3 regions of the Mesorhizobium sp. M4B.F.Ca.ET.017.02.2.1 genome follow, and region 3 is predicted to be linked to each of the others. Evidence: riboswitches for the same ligand, from Rfam matches in the RefSeq annotation. Region 3 holds a riboswitch; each other region holds the start of a gene.
The links. A riboswitch is a leader RNA that binds a small molecule or an ion and turns the genes downstream of it on or off. The one in region 3 is predicted to bind cobalamin.
Positions count from the first base shown of each region.

Region 1 (3,755 bases), on a different contig from region 3:
CGCATCTCATCGTCATAGGCTTCCGCGGTGGCGATGTAAGCCCATGGCGAGGGACTCGCCGTCACCAGGGTTTCGGCATGCGCACTCTTGCCGGAGCGCGCACCGCCGATGATGAAGGTCAGTCCCCTGCGATCAGGCAAAGCTGTCGCGCAGGCTGGTGGCCGTGCCGGTGAAGCGGCCGCGCACCACGCCGACGGCAGCGCCCAGCACCAGCCAGAACACCAGGTCGGTGACCGTCACCGCCACCACGAACTGGTGATGCAGGCCTTCGGGAATCGGCGTCTCGAAGCTTTCCGGCTGCGGCGCGCCGACGATGTGCGGCGCGACGATCAGGGCCACGGCCAGGATCGCCAGCGGCAGCGACTTGCGGAAAGCGATCAGGCCGAGTCCGGCGGCGGTCGCGACCGCTGTCGCCGTCCACCAGATCTGGCGCGGCAGGAGTTCGGCGGCCGGCATCGCCGGCAGTTCCGGCGGCAGGCCGAGGCCCGGCGCCAGCGTGAACACGGCAAAGCCGGCGAGACCCCAGAACACGCCCTGGCGCCAGTTGCCGATACCACCGGCGAATTCCGAAACCGCGACCAGGATCAGCGCGAAGCCGATGCCGGTGACGATGTTGGCGACGACGTTGAAGGCGAAACGCTCGAAGCCGTCGGCCGGTGCCCAGCCCTCGTCTTCCGCTGGCGCGGCCGCTTCGGCCGGAGCCGGCGCGGAACTCATGGCATTTCCGGCCGGAGCGGCGGAGCTCATGGCGTCGCCGGTCTCGGCAGGCGCCGCGGCATGATCATGATGATGGCCGCCGCCGGCCTGTTCGTAGACTTCCGCCTTGAGGATCAGCGGCACGGTTGCATAGGCCTGCAGGCAAGCGAGAACGACGCCGGCCACGAGCCCTGCAATCGCCGCGATGAACACGACGTTGCGAAACAGGTTCATGATGTCAGGCCCTTGTCAGTGGCAGGGAAACGCCATCGAGTGGCGGTAGTCGTGAGCTGCGTTGTGGACCGCATCGAGATGCGAGAAGCCGACAAAGCCGACGACGAAAATGCCGAGCAACGCGGCCATGGCCAGCTGCATGAAGCGCGACTGCGAGGAGACGGAGGTGCCGAGGGAGACGGAAGCGGTCGTCATGTCTTGTCCTTTCGCCCTCCACCCGAGGGCATAGAATTCAACGTTTCTGTCGCCGGCAGGTCTCCTGGCTCGCGGATCAGCGCCCTTCCCCACCTTCCCGAGGATTTTCCTCAGTGGTCTTGGAGAGGACTACCGCACACAGTTGCGGGGGCAGCCACGGCATTGGACGAATTCGCCCTCACCGCATTCCCTCTTGGCTCCAAAAACGGAACCGACGACGGCAGGACTATAGGCAGAATCGTCGCGCCCGGCAAACCAAATTCCGGCGGCCACCAGCGCAAATGCGCCACCGGGCCTAGCTGTCCGACGCGGCAATCCGCTCGGCAACCAGATGCTGCAGCCGCCACAGATGGCGGTCATGGATGCCGCGCTGCTCGAGGTTCTTCACCGTGTTGTAAAGATAGTCTGCGCCCGATCCCCAGTGCCCGCAGGATGTCGCCAGCCTTTCGACCACCTCTTTTTCCTCAAGCGGGCCGGCATAGGTTGTGCCCTTGCGGTTGATGACGAAGGCCAGTGCCCGCAACGTGCCGCCGTCGCTCGAAAGGTTGAGCAGGCGCGGATGGTAGCTGGTCGGCTTCAGTGTCACTTCGCGCCGCAGAACCTTGTCGAGCTGCTGGCGCCGGTCGGCGTCGCCAAGCCTGAAGGCGACGCCCTTGCACTGCCCGCCCCGGTCCAGCGCCATCATCAGGCCAGGCTGCTCCCTGGTGCCGCGCCAGCGCGTCATCTTCATGCAGAAGGACCTGTGCCAGCCGCGCGGGACCGCAACCCGTTCCTCGACATGATCGATCTCGGGCTTCCAGATCAGCGAGCCGTAGCCGAACAGCCAGAGCGGTTCGCTGCCAGGCAGCTCAGCCTCGAGCGTGTCCAGCATCGCTTCATAGTCGGCATCGTCCAGATGCATCGCGTTGGGATCAGGCCCGCTGTCCTCGACGACGCGAAAGCAGCGCGCGACCAGCTCCTCGGTGAGCGACATTGTCCTTGGCGGCATGAACTGTCCCTGGGCACCCGACTTGTGAAGCGCCGACCTTAGGGGCGGCGATTGCGTGCCACAATGGCCACGGCGCGAGCGATTGACAAACATCCTGGCCGGGTGTCGGCTGGACCATTCAGGGAGCCGCCTATGCAGCCCAAACCGAGCGACGACCTCTACACCGGCCTGACCAGGCTTGAGCCGACCCTGCCCTCGTCGGCCTATTGGGATGCCGGGGCTTACGGTCGTGACCTCGACGCGATCTGGTACAAAAGCTGGCTGCTGGTCTGCCGCGAGGCCGACCTTGCCCAGCCGCTGGCTTTCAGGACATTCCGCGTCGGCACGCAGGAGATCGTGGTGCTGCGCGACGAGGCCGGCGAATTGCGCGCCTTCCACAACACCTGCCGGCATCGCGGCTCGCAGCTTTGCCAGGAGAGCGAGGGAAGGCTGAAGGCCAGGCTGCTGACCTGCCCCTACCACGCCTGGTCCTATTCGCTGCGCGGCGACCTCGTGCGCGTGCCGTCGAAGTCGCTGCCCGAAGGCTTCGACAAGGCCGACTATCCGCTCTATGGCGTGGCGCTGTCGGTGTGGCGCGGCTTCGTCTTCATCAACCTCGCCGGAGATGCCGCCGGCTCGGCGGAAGCCTCCTTCGACCGGGCTTCCGGCAATCTCGCCAACTGGCCGCTGGAGACGCTGGTCACCGGCCATGCGCTGCGCAAGGTGATGAACTGCAACTGGAAGATCTTTTGGGAGAACTTCAACGAGTGCCTGCATTGCCCCGGCGTCCACAAGGACCTGTCGCGGCTGGTGCCGATCTATGGCCGAGGCCTGATGGCGAGGCACGACGATCCCGAATGCGCGCGCCACGCCGACAATGACGCGCCGGAATTCTCCGGCGGCCTGCGCGCCGGCGCCGAGACCTGGTCGCGCGACGGCCACGTGCACGGTCCGGTGTTTGCCGGCCTGACGCCGGCCGAATGCGCCGCCGGCCAGACCTACGCCACGAGCCTGCCGTCGATGTTCATCGTCGGCCATGTCGACTATGTCCGCACCGTACGGCTGGTGCCGCTCGGCCCGGAGCAGACTGAACTGTCGGCCGAATGGCTGTTCCCGGCCGAAGCGCTCGCCTCGCCGGAAGCCGACATCGACAACATCGTCGCCTTCGGCAGGCAGGTGCTGGAAGAGGACGCGGCGATCTGCGAGGTCAACCAGAAGGGCCTGCGTTCGATGCGCCACAAGGCCGGCGTGCTGATGCCGGAGGAATACGACCTGCACCGTTTCCACGAATGGGTGCGCGCGCGGTATCAGGCATTTTCGCCCAAACCCTAGAGCGACTTCGGCAGACGCCGTCAGGTGACAAAGCCACGGCCGCCGCCAGCAGCCCGCCCGTGGCGAACGCTGAACCCAGGCTCGGCCACCCCTCGAACCGCCCGGAGGAAAACGGCGGGCAGATTGATGCATGCCACAGCAGTCCCGCCTTCTTTTGTCTGGTTGAACCATGATAGTCGTTTGGCATCACTGAATCGGAATGCGAGACACGATGAGCCTTCAAACGCCGGCCGAACCTGTTCAGGACACGCCGAAGCAAGGACGCATCGTCGCCATCGACATCGTGCGCGGCTTGGCCCTGCTGGCCATGGCGAGCTACCATTTCACCTGG
Region 1 covers NZ_RZOF01000164.1:2,663-6,417, forward strand. The annotation lists gene cobU (bifunctional adenosylcobinamide kinase/adenosylcobinamide-phosphate guanylyltransferase) at 1-140, opposite strand, end outside; gene EN738_RS19440 (CbtA family protein) at 133-930, opposite strand; gene EN738_RS19445 (CbtB domain-containing protein) at 946-1,125, opposite strand; cobalamin riboswitch at 1,162-1,356, opposite strand; gene EN738_RS19450 (gamma-glutamylcyclotransferase) at 1,421-2,113, opposite strand; gene EN738_RS19455 (aromatic ring-hydroxylating dioxygenase subunit alpha) at 2,246-3,424, shown strand; gene EN738_RS19460 (DUF1624 domain-containing protein) at 3,636-3,755, shown strand, end outside.
Region 1: linked by a shared signal. The riboswitch ahead of EN738_RS19445 (CbtB domain-containing protein) and the one ahead of EN738_RS10560 (aromatic ring-hydroxylating dioxygenase subunit alpha) in region 3 are both predicted to bind cobalamin.

Region 2 (3,755 bases), on a different contig from region 3:
GCCGACCTCGACGAATCCCTTCACGCGCAGCACATTCTCCTGTTCGGCAGCGGTGGCGACGCGTTGTGCCAGTTCATCCGGATTGGCGATCGACGGGATGTCGATGACGAAGGAGTCAAAATCGTCATGCTCGTGGTCGAGCTCGTCATCGTGATGGGTCTTGCGGTTCTCGATGTCGTCCTCGACGGCGAGGCCAAGGCCGAGCAGCACGGACGGGTCGACCTTGCCCTGGGCGGTCGGCACGACCTTGACGGCGCGAGCCACATGCTCGCCGATGACGGCGTTGGCGCGCGCCGAGCCGGCGGCGTCCATCAGATCGCTCTTCGACAGGATGATCAGGTCGGCGCAGGCGATCTGGTCCTCGAACACTTCTTCGACCGGATCGTCATGGTCGAGCGAGTCATCCGCCGCGCGCTGTGCCTGCAGCGCGTCCATGTCGGAAGCGACGCGGCCGTCTGCCAGGGCCGGGCCGTCGACCACGGCAATGACGCCATCGACAGTGACGCGGCTCTTCACGCTCGGCCACTGGAAGGCCTGGACCAGCGGCTTCGGCAGCGCGAGGCCTGAGGTTTCGATCAGGATGTGATCGACCTTCGGCGTCCGCGACAGGATCTGGTCGAGCGCCGGCACGAAATCGTCGGCGACGGTGCAGCAGATGCAGCCATTGGCCAGTTCGACGATGTTTTCCTCCGGGCAGGCATCGACGCCGCAGCCCTTGAGGATTTCGCCGTCGATGCCGACATCGCCGAACTCGTTGACGATGATCGCCAGCCGCTTGCCTTTGGCGTTCTCGAGCAGGTTGCGGATCAGCGTCGTCTTTCCGGCGCCCAGGAAGCCGGTAACGACGGTGCAGGGAACACGGGAGACGGATGCGGTCATGGTCAGTCCTTCAGCAGGTCGAGGGGAGGGATGCGGGCAACAAGGCCGCGCTTCAGGGAATCGGGCCGGCCGCGCCACGGGATGAGGCCGTCGGTCGAGGTGGCGAAGAGCTTTGCGCCAGCAACGAGGTCGGCGCCGCTGGTCGCTGTCAGGTCGCCGAAGACGTAGCTCCAGCAGCCATCGCGCAGAAGTGCCGCGCTCAGTCGGCGCTTGCAATTGCCGAGGCATTCGACGGTGCGGATGTTGATCTTTTCGCCGGAAGCCGCCCGGCGCGTGTCCTCGGCAAGCAGCGCGCCGGCGCGCGGATGGGCATCGGAACCGGTCTCGTCGCGGCAGGACGAGCAGACGATGACGGTCACGCCGGCCGGACCATCGTCGTCGCCGGACGGTATGTCCGCTCTATCAGCCGGAAAACTGCTGTCGCGCTCCAAATCAGGCTCCTTGCCCGGAAACCCGCCGGGCGATCGGATTCTTTTCTCGCAGACGGCAGGTCTCCTGGCTCGCGGGTCATCGCCTTGGTTAGCCGCCTTCCCGGGGAACATCCCAGTGGCTTTCGGCCTTGGCTCTTCGCTTACAGTTGCGGGGACAGCCGCGGATTTGGGCATTTTTCCCGCACCGCATTCCCTCTTGGCTCCTCCTTTTGCCGGGAGGAGACCGTCTGGCCATGGATTTAGGCTTCTGCGGGCAGATGTGTCAACGCGCGGCTACGACATGGCTATGTCGGTCAGAGGCTGTCATGTGCCGCCAATCGGCAGGGCCAGGATAACTTGCCGGACTGCTTGATAACCATCGCCGTGGTCCCAGTCATGGCTGAGGGCTAGGTCCTGTCCTTCTTGCCAAACCTTATTATCCAGAAGGACCTCGGTGCAAATAAGCTCGCCTTTCAAGGCTGCAAAAAAGGTGCGTACAAAGTGACTGCCAGGGGAAACGGAAGCTGTGAACAGCTTTTCCAGCTTGGCGTAGAACGTTGGATAACCCCGGTTCAGCGAATTAAGCTCGGTGGTGGCCTGGGAAATGACCTGTCCACCATAGATTTTCCAGCGAACATTCTTTTGCCAGATCTTCCAACTGGGATGCTTTGCTGCCAAACCTCTACTTCGGCCTGCATGTTGTCGCAGACATGATCAGCCAGTCCCTCGATCGCCACGTGGAAAACGCCACGAAGAAATTTTTCAAACGCCTGATTTAATTCTTGTTCTCGCGTGTCACCGAAGCCAGCAAAGGATTCAATGACCGGCTGAACATCAAGCAGTGGGGAAAAAATGTAGATTTCGAGGACCAGCCGGCCAGCTTCCGCCTCGAATACCTCAGCCTCAAACCGAAGTTGCCTCGACTGTAGCAGAACGTCCTGATCTCTACGCACTGCATCGATCCCATGCGCAATCAATGCGCCATGGATCATGTCGAGCACTTTGTCCGATGCCATTGCACAACCTACGAGGTTTGTTGGAGCGTGTATGACAGAGGCTGCAGGGGTTGGCTATCTTATCTCGCCAGCCAGCGCCGGCCCCAAATCGCCGGCCGGCGTCACTTCGATGCGCTCAAGCCCAAGCCAGCCCTGCATCTGCTTCAATTCCTCGAAGAGTTCACCGGCCGTTTCGGGCGGAGCGCCGGCCTCGGCATAGGCGGCATGGACGCGCAGCACGCTAGCCGGGCGATCGGCCCTCAGATCGACGCGGGCGACGATCCGGTCGCCGAGCAGGAAGGGCAGCACGTAGTAGCCGTATTGGCGCTTTTCGGCCGGCGTGTAGATCTCGATGCGGTAGCGGAAGTCGAAGAGCTTTTCGGTGCGGGTGCGTTCGAAAACGACGGGATCGAACGGCGCGAGCAGGGCGCGCGCCTCGATCTTGCGCGGGATGCGGGCGTCCTTGTGGAGATAGGCCGGCTTGTCCCAGCCTTCGACCCGCATCGGCAGCAGATCGCCCGTCTCGACCAGTTCCTCGATGCGGTCCTTCGTGTCGCCGGGCGCCAGACGAAAATAGTCGCGCAGGTCGCTGTAGGTGGCGATGCCGTGCGCGCGGGCTGAAATGCGCAGCAATTCGCGATGCGCGTCCTCGACGGAGGGAACCGGCAGGTCGAGCACGGCCTGCGGCAGCACGCGCTCCGGCAAATCGTAGTAGCGCTCGAAGCCGCGCCGGTAGGCGGTGGTGATGCGGCCGGCCCAAAACAGCCACTCGAAGGCGTGCTTGGCCGCGCTCCAGCCCCACCAGCCGCCATTGCCCTTGTGGCCTTCTATGTCGGAGGCGGCGATCGGCCCGCGTTCGGCGACCTCGTTGTAGATCTCGTCAATCATCTGGCGCTGCTCACGGCCCCATTTCGCGAGGCCGAGATACATTTCCTCGCCCTGTTCGGCGCGCTGCATGCGCCAGCGCAGCAGCGGCCAGGTCTCGACCGGCAGGAAGGAGGCCTCATGCGCCCAATATTCAAAGACGGTGCGCCTGCGCGTGAGCGCGGCGTTGTCGAGCAGGGAAAGCGGGTAGGGGCCGAGGCGCGAATAGAGCGGCATATAGTGGGCGCGCACCACGGCGCTGACGGAATCGATCTGCAGCAGGCCGGTGCGGGACAGCACGCGGGCGAGGTGGCGGCGGTCCGGCGTGCCGCCCGGCTGCGGGTCGGTGAAACCTTGCGCGCCGAGCGCGATGCGCCTGGCCATGGCGAGCGATATCTTTTCCTTCATCCAGAAGCCTTGTCCTGATCCTTTGGCCCGCATTTGCGGTCCCTGATTCCGGCCATGCTAGCAGGCAAATGGCGGGAGATATGTCAGGAGAGAAAAGTGGAGTAAAAAGCGAAGGAAATCAAACAGGAGCGGATCGGACCAGTTTTTTCCGATCTGGCGTCCAGCGCCGCGTTTTGAACAAGGTTTGACTTGCTTCGCC
Region 2 covers NZ_RZOF01000285.1:3,715-7,469, reverse strand. The annotation lists gene cobW (cobalamin biosynthesis protein CobW) at 1-879, opposite strand, end outside; gene EN738_RS26165 (DUF1636 family protein) at 882-1,310, opposite strand; cobalamin riboswitch at 1,347-1,553, opposite strand; gene EN738_RS26160 (DUF6348 family protein) at 1,862-2,305, opposite strand; gene EN738_RS26155 (winged helix-turn-helix domain-containing protein) at 2,360-3,556, opposite strand.
Region 2: linked by a shared signal. The riboswitch ahead of EN738_RS26165 (DUF1636 family protein) and the one ahead of EN738_RS10560 (aromatic ring-hydroxylating dioxygenase subunit alpha) in region 3 are both predicted to bind cobalamin.

Region 3 (10,662 bases):
TGGAGGCGATATCCCCTATGTGGAAAACATGCTTGCCTTGCCAGTTGAGCGGCCTGTCGCTGCCCAGTCGGTCTTTCAGTCCGAGCCGGGCAAATCCCTTCGGGTCCTGCTTGAGCACCGAAAATAGCGGCCGGGCAGTCACACTGCTCGAAAGATCGACCAGCACATAGTCGTCGCCGACACTGTCGAGCCCGTTGAGCAGCCCGGCTACGACCGTGCCTGATTTTCCGGCGCCGCCCGCGCCGGCGAGCAGCACGCCGCTGCCGTCGGCACCGAGCGTGCCGGCATGGGCGAGCCGCATACCGCGCGCGCCGTATTCCCAGTGCAGGAAGGCGCGCAGCGGCGAACCCGTCTCCCACGGCGGAAAGGCATCCGCCGCTCGCATCAACTGCACGCCGACGCGCCGCTGCGGATCGTAGACCTTCCAGAAATCGAGATCGTGAAAGTAGTGGCCGCGCAAACCGGCGCCGGCGAGACGCTGCGCGAAACCGTGTTCGGTGAAATGCGCGTCCCCCCATCGTGCCGGCTCGGGCATGCCGCCAATGCCGGGATGGCCTACGAAAATGCGGCAAGCGGGCAATCCCGGTTGATCGTCCCCGGCCTCGACAAAGGCATGGCCAAGCGCTTCGGCCAGCGCGCCGGGCTCGAGATGCACGGTCAGTTCAAGGGCGGGCAGGCGGACTTTGCGCGTGACCGGAAAGAGCGCCGCGTCTTCGGCGGCCGCGATGAGATAGCGGGCGTAGTCCGGCAGTGTCTCAAGGGTCACACGCGGCATGGTCTATCCCGGCTCGGCCGACGTGCTGCCGATCTCTCAGGATGCCTGCTTGACCGCCGGCCAGCCGAGAGGCTCCTCGACCTCGTGGATCGGGTCGACGATGATGAGGTCGGCGAGATCGTCGTGGACGCTCACATTGAGCGGCTCGTTTGCCGCCGCAAGTTCGGCAGCCAGTTCGTCCGGCAGCGGCTGCGCCGTGCCATCGGAAGGCACCAGCAGTCCGAGCTCGACCAATTGCGCAATGAAGGCGTCAAGCCCGGTCGCGCCGATAGCCGCTGCGCCGGCTATCGATCCGGCCAGCGCCTGCGCACCGACGCCCGAAGACAGCGCCTGCCAGACCCGGCTGCCCGAATCGGAGAAGCCGAAATATTTCCCGCTCGCCAGATCAAGCACGACAGCTTCGCCGTCGAAGGATTCGAAAACGATATCCTTGCTCGCGACTGCGTAGACATTGGCTTGCGGCATTGCTCTGCCCCACTTCATAACTCGCGCAAGCAACCGCCTTTGCGGCGGCCGCTCTCCCCGAGGAAGGCCTGTAAACACTCGGTTCTGGCTTGGCAAGACGACGGACACGGCAGGCCGCTTGCCATTTTTGGGGTCGACGCGGCGGAATCAGGCCTCGATTTCCAGCCGCGTCAGCGGCCTCGAGCAGCAGGCAAGGATGAAGCCGTCGTCGATCTCGTGATCGAGAATGCCGCCATTGTGGCTCATCGCGACCTCGCCAGAGACCTTCCTGACCTTGCAGGTGCCGCAGAGGCCGAACTCGCAGGCGGCCGGGATCCTGACGCCAGAGGCGCGCGCCGTCTGCAGCACGGTCTGTCCGGCAAGGCATTCGGCGTCGACGTCGGAAAGCGAGAAGCGCACCGGCGTCGCGGCCTCGACGGGGGTCTCGACGCCGCCGTCGCCCGGCAGCGCGAACGGCGCCGGCACTTCCTCCACCGCCGGCGCGGCAAAGCTTTCCTGGTGATACTTGGCCATGTCGAAGCCCGCCGCCTCCAACATCTGCCGCACCGCGCGCATGAACGGGTCGGGGCCGCAGCAGAATATCTCGCGCTCGCGGAAGTCGGGAGCGAGCAGCGGCAGGCGAATGGCGTCGATGCGGCCCATATGACCGAACCAGCCCTCGCGGCTGGAGCGTTCCTCGATCATGAAGCCGAGCGACAGGCCGGGCATGCGGCTGCCCAGCAATTCAAGCTCCTTGCGGAAGATGATCTCGTCCGCCCTGCGCGCGCAGTTGACGAAGCCGACATCGGTCCAGGGCGCGCAGTCGTTCAGCCAGCGCAGCATCGACATCATCGGTGTTACGCCGGAGCCGGCCGAGATGAACAGGTACTTGGCCGCCGGATGGCTGTGCAGCGAGAAATCGCCGGCCGGGCCATAGGCCTTCACATGGGCGCCGGGCTTGAGATTGTCGAACATCCAGCGCGTGCCGATGCTGCCGGCCTGCGCCTTCACCGTCACCGCGATCGAGAACGGCCGCGAGGGCGATGAGGACAGCGTGTAGGTGCGCATCAGCGGTCCGTCGGCGGTCGGCAGTTCCAGCGTCACGAACTGGCCGGGCTTGTAGCGGAACCAGGTCTGGTTGTCGGAGCGGAAGGTGAAGGTCTTGACGTCCGGCGCCTCGTCGCTGACGCCGATCACCTCCAGCACCTGCAGCCGGTCGTTCCAGGGCGCCATCTCGTCGAGATGGCGATAGAGGGCGAGATCCGTCATCGCGTTCATCCCTTGGTCCTTTTCATTCTGCACATGTCGTGATCCCAAAACCGCTCAACACTTTTGGGCGCCATGTGCTAGGCAACGCTGCGCAGCGCCGGCCGGCCGCCTTCGGCAAGGCGCGGGCCCATGAAGGAGGCGTACCATTCGACGAACTGGATGACGCCGCCCTCATGCTGCTCCGAATAGGGGCCGGGCTCATAGGCCGGCGAGAGGATGCCGAAAGCGTTTTCCTCGACGATGCGGCGATCCTGGTCGTTGGTCTCGGTCCAGACATGGGTGAGTTCGGCAAGATCGTAATCGACGCCTTCCACCGCATCCTTGTGGACCAGCCATTTCGTCGTCACCGCGGTTTCGGTGGCGCTGATCGGCAGCACCCGGAAGGTGACGGCATGGTCGATCAGGATATGGTTCCAGGTGGTCGGATAGTGATAGTGCATCAACGTGCCGATGCGGTCCGCCGAGACGCTCGTGGAAAGGTTCTTCCTCACCGCGCGCTTGCCGCTCATCGTGTAGCTGACGGCGTCGCGCAAGAGCGGCGCGCGGGTGGCGCGATACTGTCCCGCCGGGTCGATGCGGAACTTGCTCGGCAGGCCCGCCGCCTCGCATTTCGCCCAATGCGCCTGCATCTCGGGATCGCTTTCGGCACCATGCACGCCGGTCACGGTCGGCGCCTCGGGGAAGGTCTTGCAGAGTTCGGGATGGTTGCCGGCGCAGTGATAGCACTCGCGGTTGTTTTCCCAGACCAGCTTCCAGTTGCCCTTCTCGACGATGGTCGATTCGAAAGCGACCTTCGCCTCAGTCAATCGATGCGGCAGGAGATAGGGTTCGATCATGGCGCGCATCGGCGCGAAATCGGCTGGCTCTTTCGCCAGGCAGATGAAGATGTAGCCGCCGACGCTCTCGCAGGCGACCGGCTTCAGGCCGAACTGGCTCTTGTCGAAACCATCCGCCATCTGGCGGGCGAACAGCAGCCTGCCGTCGAGCTCGTAGGTCCATTGATGATAGGGGCAGACGAGCTTCGCCGCGGTGCCCTTCTCGGCGTTGCAGACGCGGCTGCCGCGATGGCGGCAGGAGTTATGGAAGGCATTGACCCTGCCTTGCTGGTCGCGAACCAGAACCACCGGATAGTCGCCGACCTGCGCGGTGATGTAGCTGCCCGGCTTCGGCAATTCGCAATCGTGGCCGATGAACAGCCAGTCGCGGTACCAGATCAGCTCCATGTCGAGCTTGAAATAGTCCGGGTCGGTATAGAAGGGCTGTTCCAGCGAAAAGCCCGGCCTGCGGCCGTGCAGCAGCCTCAGCATGTCGTTGCGCGCATCCATGTCCTGTCCTCGCGTTTGTCGCACCGCTTCAAGGACTGAACTGGTGGTGATTGAGAAGAACGACCGCCGCCGGCATGGCCGGGCACGCACCATCCGCCTCTTGACCGCCCACCGCGATCAGCCGAGTTCAAGTATCCCTGGCTGGTTTCCGGGCTCTGGAGTGCCCTGACGGGCGGTCGCGGCACCTTCCCAGGCCGATGGCCCAGTGGTCTCCCGTCGCGACTTTGAACTCCACCACCGTTGCGGGGGCAGCGCCGGGTTCTGACCGGCTTCCCAATTCTCCGTCCCGTCGTCACGGGGCAGCACCTGAGATAATCTGATCTTAATCACGACAGCCGCCGCGCCATCGGCATGAAAACGACATCGCATCCATGCGGCGCGACACGACCCATGATGCTTGATATTGGCCCTGCAAGGCGACCGATGTCACACGCTGCCGGCATGCGAATCGAGGCGGAGAAAACCGTGTTCCCTGGGCGGTTCTGAATTGGTTAACAGTATAGAAAAGTGACTATTAGGAGATCCTAAAATCGAACCGAACGGTTCGTTTCTGTTGACAATGCGTGCAGGACGGTGTGAACGCAGATCTTCGGAATCGTCACTTGGCCCGATGGGCGATTCAAACAACCACTTGATATTGCTTCGTAATTCATTGCGTGTAGATGGCCTTGGTACAATTTCAAGGTGCAGATTCATAGGCCAGACGGAAAAACTTCGTGATTGGAAAGCGGCCGATGGCTCTCCCACATCGGGGCTGTCCGAACGACGCGATTTCCTCCCAAGACACGCCGCTAGACGGACGGAAAAAATATACTGGAGTACCAAAAATGAAAAAGATTGCTCTTACTGCCGCCGCCCTTCTGGCCATTTCCGGCAGCGCCTTTGCTGGTGGCAGCGACAATTACGGTTCCAACGGTGCCAATCAGCCCGCTGCTGCCGTCGACAGCTCGTACACGGCATCGATCAAGAAGTCGGAACCGGCCGCCGAGCAGCCCGCCAACCAGGGCAGCGACCGTAACCTCTTCGGCAACAACTAAACCGACCGGACCGCGATCCCGGACCTCCGGTTCGGGTCGTGGCCAAACGGAAGCCGGACGCGGCGGCTGGCCCGCCGCTCCGACGCAAATCCAGGAGTACCCAAAATGAAGAAGATTGCTCTTACTGCCGCCGCACTTTTGATCGCCGCCGGTAGCGCCTATGCCCGCAACGACAATGTCGGCGGGACCGACATCAACAGTCAGCGGCCGGCCGCCAACGTCGACACCACGCAGACGTCGTCGACGCGCGACACCAGCTCGCCGGTCTACAAGCTGCTGAACTCGTCGGGCGACGTAGAGAAGTCCGCGCCTCAGGGCAGCGACCGCAACCTGTTTGGCCGCTAACAGCCGGTCCATCCCGGATCGGGATATGGATCGGGCCATAATGCCAAGAGCGGCGGGCACAGCCCGCCGCTCTTTTTTGTCTCACGTGAAGGTCAGGCCGCCTTGGCTTCCGCCATATGCAGCGTGAAGGAGTGGCCGTCGGCATCGAAGATGTGCAGGTCGCCGGGATCGGCGTTGAGCCGCAGCACAGCGCCGCGCTTGACCTCGACATTGCCCGGCAGTTTCGTCACCAGCGGCAGGTCGGCGCGGCCGATGTCGACATAGACGAGCTGGACCTCGCCGAGCTGCTCGACATAATCCACCGTTCCCTCGAACAGATACTCGGTGCCGGTGGCGATCGCCAGGTCTTCCGGCCGCACGCCGAAACTCACCGCCGCACCATTCGCCGCGGCGGGTGTGGCGATCGGCACCGTCGCCTTGCGGCCGCCGACATGGCTGATGACGGTCGGGTCGCCGGCCTTTTCGATCTTGGCCGGCAGGATGTTCATGGCCGGCGAGCCGATGAACTGGGCAACGAACAGATTGCCGGGCCGCTTGTAGAGCTCCATCGGCGTGCCGACCTGCTCGATGCGGCCTTCCTTCAGCACCACGATGCGATCGGCCAGCGTCATCGCCTCGACCTGGTCGTGGGTGACATAGATCATCGTCGTGTTCGGCATCGATTCCTTGAGCTTGGCGATCTCGATGCGGGTGGCGACGCGAAGTGCCGCGTCGAGGTTGGACAGCGGCTCGTCGAACAGGAACACCTTCGGGTTGCGCACGATGGCGCGGCCGATGGCGACGCGCTGGCGCTGGCCGCCCGACATCGCCTTGGGCAGCCGGTCGAGATATTTGGTCAATTGCAGGATCTCGGCCGCCTGCCGCACCCGCTTGTCGATCTCGGCCTTGCTTTCCTTGCCGATCTTCATCGAGAAGGCCATGTTGTCGTAGACGGTCATGTGCGGATAGAGCGCGTAGGACTGGAACACCATGGCGATGCCGCGCTTCGACGGCGGCACGTCGTTCACGACGTCGCCGGCGATCTTGAGTTCGCCCGAGGTGATCTCCTCCAGCCCGGCGATGGACCTCAGCAAGGTCGACTTGCCGCAGCCGGACGGGCCGACGAAGACGATGAACTCGCCCGACTTAATGTCGAGGTCGATGCCGTGCAGGATGTTGAGATTGCCGTACGACTTCTTGACTTGCCTCAGCGTGACATCGGCCATGATTGTCCTCCCAGTGACGTCCGTTTCAAAAACTCAGTCGATGCGCCCGAACCAGGCGCCGTAGCCGCCAAGGCGGATGGAGCCGGCGCCAGCTTGGCCCGAAAAGCCGTGCCCGGGCAAGGGCTGCAGCGAGCCGCCGCCGAGATCGACCTCGGCCGGCTTGCTGCCCAGGTTGAAGACGCAGGCGACACGCTCATTGCCCTCGCGGCGGGTGAAGGCGACGGTGTCGCCCGCGCTTTCGATGAAGTCGATGTCGCCCTTGGCCAGCGCCGGATGCTGGCGGCGGAAGGCGAGGAAGCGCCGGTAGTGCTCGAGCAGCGAGCTTGCATCGCCCTGTTGCACGTTCACCGCCTGCAAAAGATGCTTGCCGGGCACCGGCAGCCACGGCTTGGCCGCCGAGAAGCCGCCATTCTTGGCGGCGGCATCCCACACCATCGGCGTGCGGCAGCCGTCGCGCCCCTTGAATTCGGGCCAGAAGCGGATGCCGTAGGGGTCCTGCAGGTCCTCGAAGCTGAGATCCGCCTCGCCGAGGCCGAGCTCCTCGCCCTGATAGAGGCAGACCGAGCCGCGCAGCGACATCAGCAGCGCCGAGATCACCTTGAGATAGGCGGTCGGATCGGCCTCGCTGGCGGCCCAGCGCGAGGCCGGCCGCATCACGTCGTGATTGGAGAAGGCCCAGCACGACCAGCCGTCGCTGGCGACCTTGCCGAAGGCTTCCAGCACCGTGCGCACCTTGGCGGCGCTGATCTTCTCGGGCGCCAGGAAGTCGAAGGAATAGCACATGTGGACGCGCTTGCCGCCGGCGGTGTAGGCGGCCACCACTTCCAGGCCGCGCTGCGAATCGCCGACTTCGCCGACCGCTGCCTGCGCCGGATATTCGTCGAGCAGGGCGCGGAAGCGTTCGAGGAAGCCGAGGTTCTCCGGCCGGCTCTTGTCGTAGATATGGTCCTGGTAGTTGTAGGGGTTGACGGCCGGAGCCGTCTGGTCGTTGCGCTCCTCGGGCGGCAGCGGCGGATTGTTCTCCAGCCCCTGGCTGTGGAAATAGAAATTGATCGTGTCGAGGCGGAAGCCGTCGACACCGCGCTCCAGCCAGAAACGGGTGACGTCGAGCAGCGCGTCCTGGACCTCCGCGTTGTGGAAGTTGAGGTCGGGCTGCTCGGCGAGGAAATTGTGCAGGTAGTATTGCTGGCGGCTGGTGTCCCATTGCCAGGCCGAGCCGCCGAAGATCGACAGCCAGTTGTTGGGAGGCGTGCCGTCCGGCCGGGCGTCGGCCCACACATACCAGTCGGCCTTCGGATTGCTGCGACTCGAACGGCTTTCCTTGAACCAGGGATGGATGTCGGCGGTATGCGACAGCACCTCGTCGATCATCACCTTGAGGCCAAGCCGATGCGCTTCCGCCACCAGCGCATCGAAATCGGCGAGCGTGCCGAACATCGGGTCGACGTCGCAATAGTCCGATACATCGTAGCCGAAGTCCTTCATCGGCGACTTGAAGAAGGGCGAGATCCAGATGGCGTCGACGCCGAGCGAGGCGATGTAGGGCAGCCTGCGGACAATGCCCTTGAGGTCGCCTATGCCGTCATCGTTGGAGTCCTGATAGGAGCGTGGATAGATCTGGTAGATCACCGCGCCCCGCCACCAGTCGCGATCGACGGCGGGGTCGGGCCTCGACGTCGCCTTCAAAGCCGATTGCATTATCTCAACCTCCTTTCACCGAGCCGGCAAGCAGCCCGCGTACGAAATAGCGCTGCAGCGAGAAGAACACGATCAGCGGCACGATGATGGTCACGAACGCCGATGTCGTGAGGATCTCCCAGTCGCCGCCGCGCGAGCCGAGCAGCGCGTTCAGCTTGGCGGTCAGCACGATCTGGTCGGCCTCTGTACCGAGGAAAACCATCGCCACCAACAGATCGTTCCATACCCACAGGAATTGGAAGATGGCGAAGGAGGCGAGCACCGGGAAGGACAGCGGCAGCACGATCTTGACAAAGATCTCGAAATCGCTGGCGCCGTCGATGCGCGCCGATTCCATGATCTCGCGCGGCAGCCCGGCAATGTAGCTCCTCAGCAGATAGATGGCGAAGGGCAGACCGAAGCCGGTATGCGCAAGCCAGATACCGAGATAGGTCTTCGACGGCACGCCGAAGAACGAACCGACGCCGTTGTAGAGCTTGAGCAACGGGATCAGCGACATCTGCAGCGGCACGACGAGCAGGCCGATGATCACCGCGATCAGCAGGGCCCGGCCGGGAAAGCGCATCCAGGCCAGCGCGTAGGCGGCAAAGGCGGCGATCAGGATCGGGATCACGGTCGCCGGGATGGTGACGGTCAGCGAGTTCATGAAGGAGCGGCCGATGCCCTCCGAAAACAGCACCGTCTTGTAGTTGTCGGTGGTGAATTTCGGCGGCGCCGACGAGGCAAAGTAGACGCGCTGGCCGCGGTCGCCCTCGAAAGCCTTGGGCGAGGCAAGCACGAAGCTGCCGTCGGCATTGACCTGCAGGGTCACGCCGTCGCCGAGATCGGCGGTCGAGCCGGCCGGGTATTGCGTGGGCGCCGCCGACTTGACGCCGAAGGCGCTGATATCACGCTTGGCGCCGTCGCCGAAAATGTTGCCCGCGATGACGAACTTGCCATCCTTCTCGACCTGCGCCGAAGCGGCTGGCAGCCGGCCGGCTCCGGTCTGGCTGGAGCTGGCGAACGAGTTCCACCAGCCGGAGGCGATGATCTGGTCCTTGTCGCGCAGCGAGGAGACCAGGATGCCGAGCGTCGGGACGGTCCAGATGGCGACGAAGATCAGCACCGCGATGTGGACGCCGAAACGGCTGGCGAAGGACTTTCCGGTCGAGGCGGCCATTTCAGTGTCCTCCCGTCTCTTTGTTGGCCTGGCGGATGTTCCAGACCATGATCGGGATGACCGCGATCATGATGATGATGGCGATCGTTGCGCCGCGACCGAAATCGCCGCCGCCGCGGAACATCCAGTCGAACATCAGATTGGCCAACACCTGGCTGTTCCACTGGCCGTTGGTCATGGTCAGCACGATGTCGAAGACCTTCAGCACCAGGATGGTGATGGTGGTCCAGACCACGGCGATGGTGCCCCAGATCTGCGGCACCATGATCTTCCAGAAGATCTGGAACGGGTTGGCGCCGTCGATCACCGCGGCCTCGATCGTCTCCTCGGGAATGCCGCGCAGCGCCGACGACAGGATCACCATGGCAAAGCCGGTCTGGATCCAGATCAGGATGACCATCAGGAAGAAATTGTTCCAGAACGGCAGCGATATCCAGACCTGCGGCTGGCCGCCGAAATACTGGATGATGGCGTTGAGCAGGCCGATCTGGACCTGGCCCTCGCCGCGATATTCGTAGATGAATTTCCAGATCACGCTGGCGCCGACGAAGGAAATCGCCAGCGGCAGGAAGATCAGGCTCTTGGCGATGGTGCCCCACCAGATCTTGTCGGTGAGCACGGCTATGATCAGGCCGAGGAACGTGCAGGCCGCCGGCACCACCGCCAGCCAGACGATGTTGTTGAGGATCGAGTTGCGGAACTCGCGGTCGCCGAACGCCCATTCGTAGTTGGCGAAGCCGACGAAGCTCGCCCCGCCGCGGTCGAGGAAGGACAGCCTCAGCGTCTCGACCACCGGATAGATCAGATAGATGGTGAGGATGATCATGGCCGGGCCGACGAACAGCCAGGGACGGATCAGGCCCTGCCGGCGCAGATTGTCGACGGCGGCTGAGCCGCTGACGCCGCGCGAGGGGAAGATGGTGTCGAGCGCCTTGTTGGCACCCCAGAAATAGGCGACGCAGCCGCCGACGCCGACGATGATGACGAATATGGCCGAGAAAATCTGAGCCGCCATGGGTCCCTCTCCCCTGCGCAGGATCGGCCAGGCCTGAAACGACCCTGGCGATCAGTTCGTGCGCTGTTCTCGTTGTTGGAGCGCGAACGGGACATGAAAGCGGACTGTCCGCTTCCGCCGGCCGCGCCGCATGCCGGAATGTCTACGCTTTCACGACTGGGCTTTCACGACTGGAACCTGGTCCATCCCGGCCCTACCGGGATGAGATGCTGTGATGGGCCAGCCGGATCCGGGCGCGAAAGGCCCGGATCCGCTTGGGAGGAGGAAGCAAGAGCTTCCGGCCGCGGGAACGATCGCCTACTTGATTGCGTCCCAGCTCTTCTGGATGTCGGTGGCGACATCCTGGGCGGACTTGCCGCCGACGAGGTCGATCATGCCGGTCCAGAAGGA
Region 3 covers NZ_RZOF01000061.1:5,971-16,632, reverse strand. The annotation lists gene EN738_RS10575 (serine kinase) at 1-775, opposite strand, end outside; gene EN738_RS10570 (PqqD family peptide modification chaperone) at 812-1,240, opposite strand; gene EN738_RS10565 (hybrid-cluster NAD(P)-dependent oxidoreductase) at 1,388-2,488, opposite strand; gene EN738_RS10560 (aromatic ring-hydroxylating dioxygenase subunit alpha) at 2,566-3,813, opposite strand; cobalamin riboswitch at 3,935-4,138, opposite strand; gene EN738_RS10555 (DUF680 domain-containing protein) at 4,641-4,850, shown strand; gene EN738_RS10550 (DUF680 domain-containing protein) at 4,956-5,195, shown strand; gene ugpC (sn-glycerol-3-phosphate ABC transporter ATP-binding protein UgpC) at 5,288-6,400, opposite strand; gene EN738_RS10540 (alpha-glucosidase) at 6,434-8,098, opposite strand; gene EN738_RS10535 (carbohydrate ABC transporter permease) at 8,103-9,257, opposite strand; gene EN738_RS10530 (sugar ABC transporter permease) at 9,259-10,272, opposite strand; gene EN738_RS10525 (ABC transporter substrate-binding protein) at 10,570-10,662, opposite strand, start outside.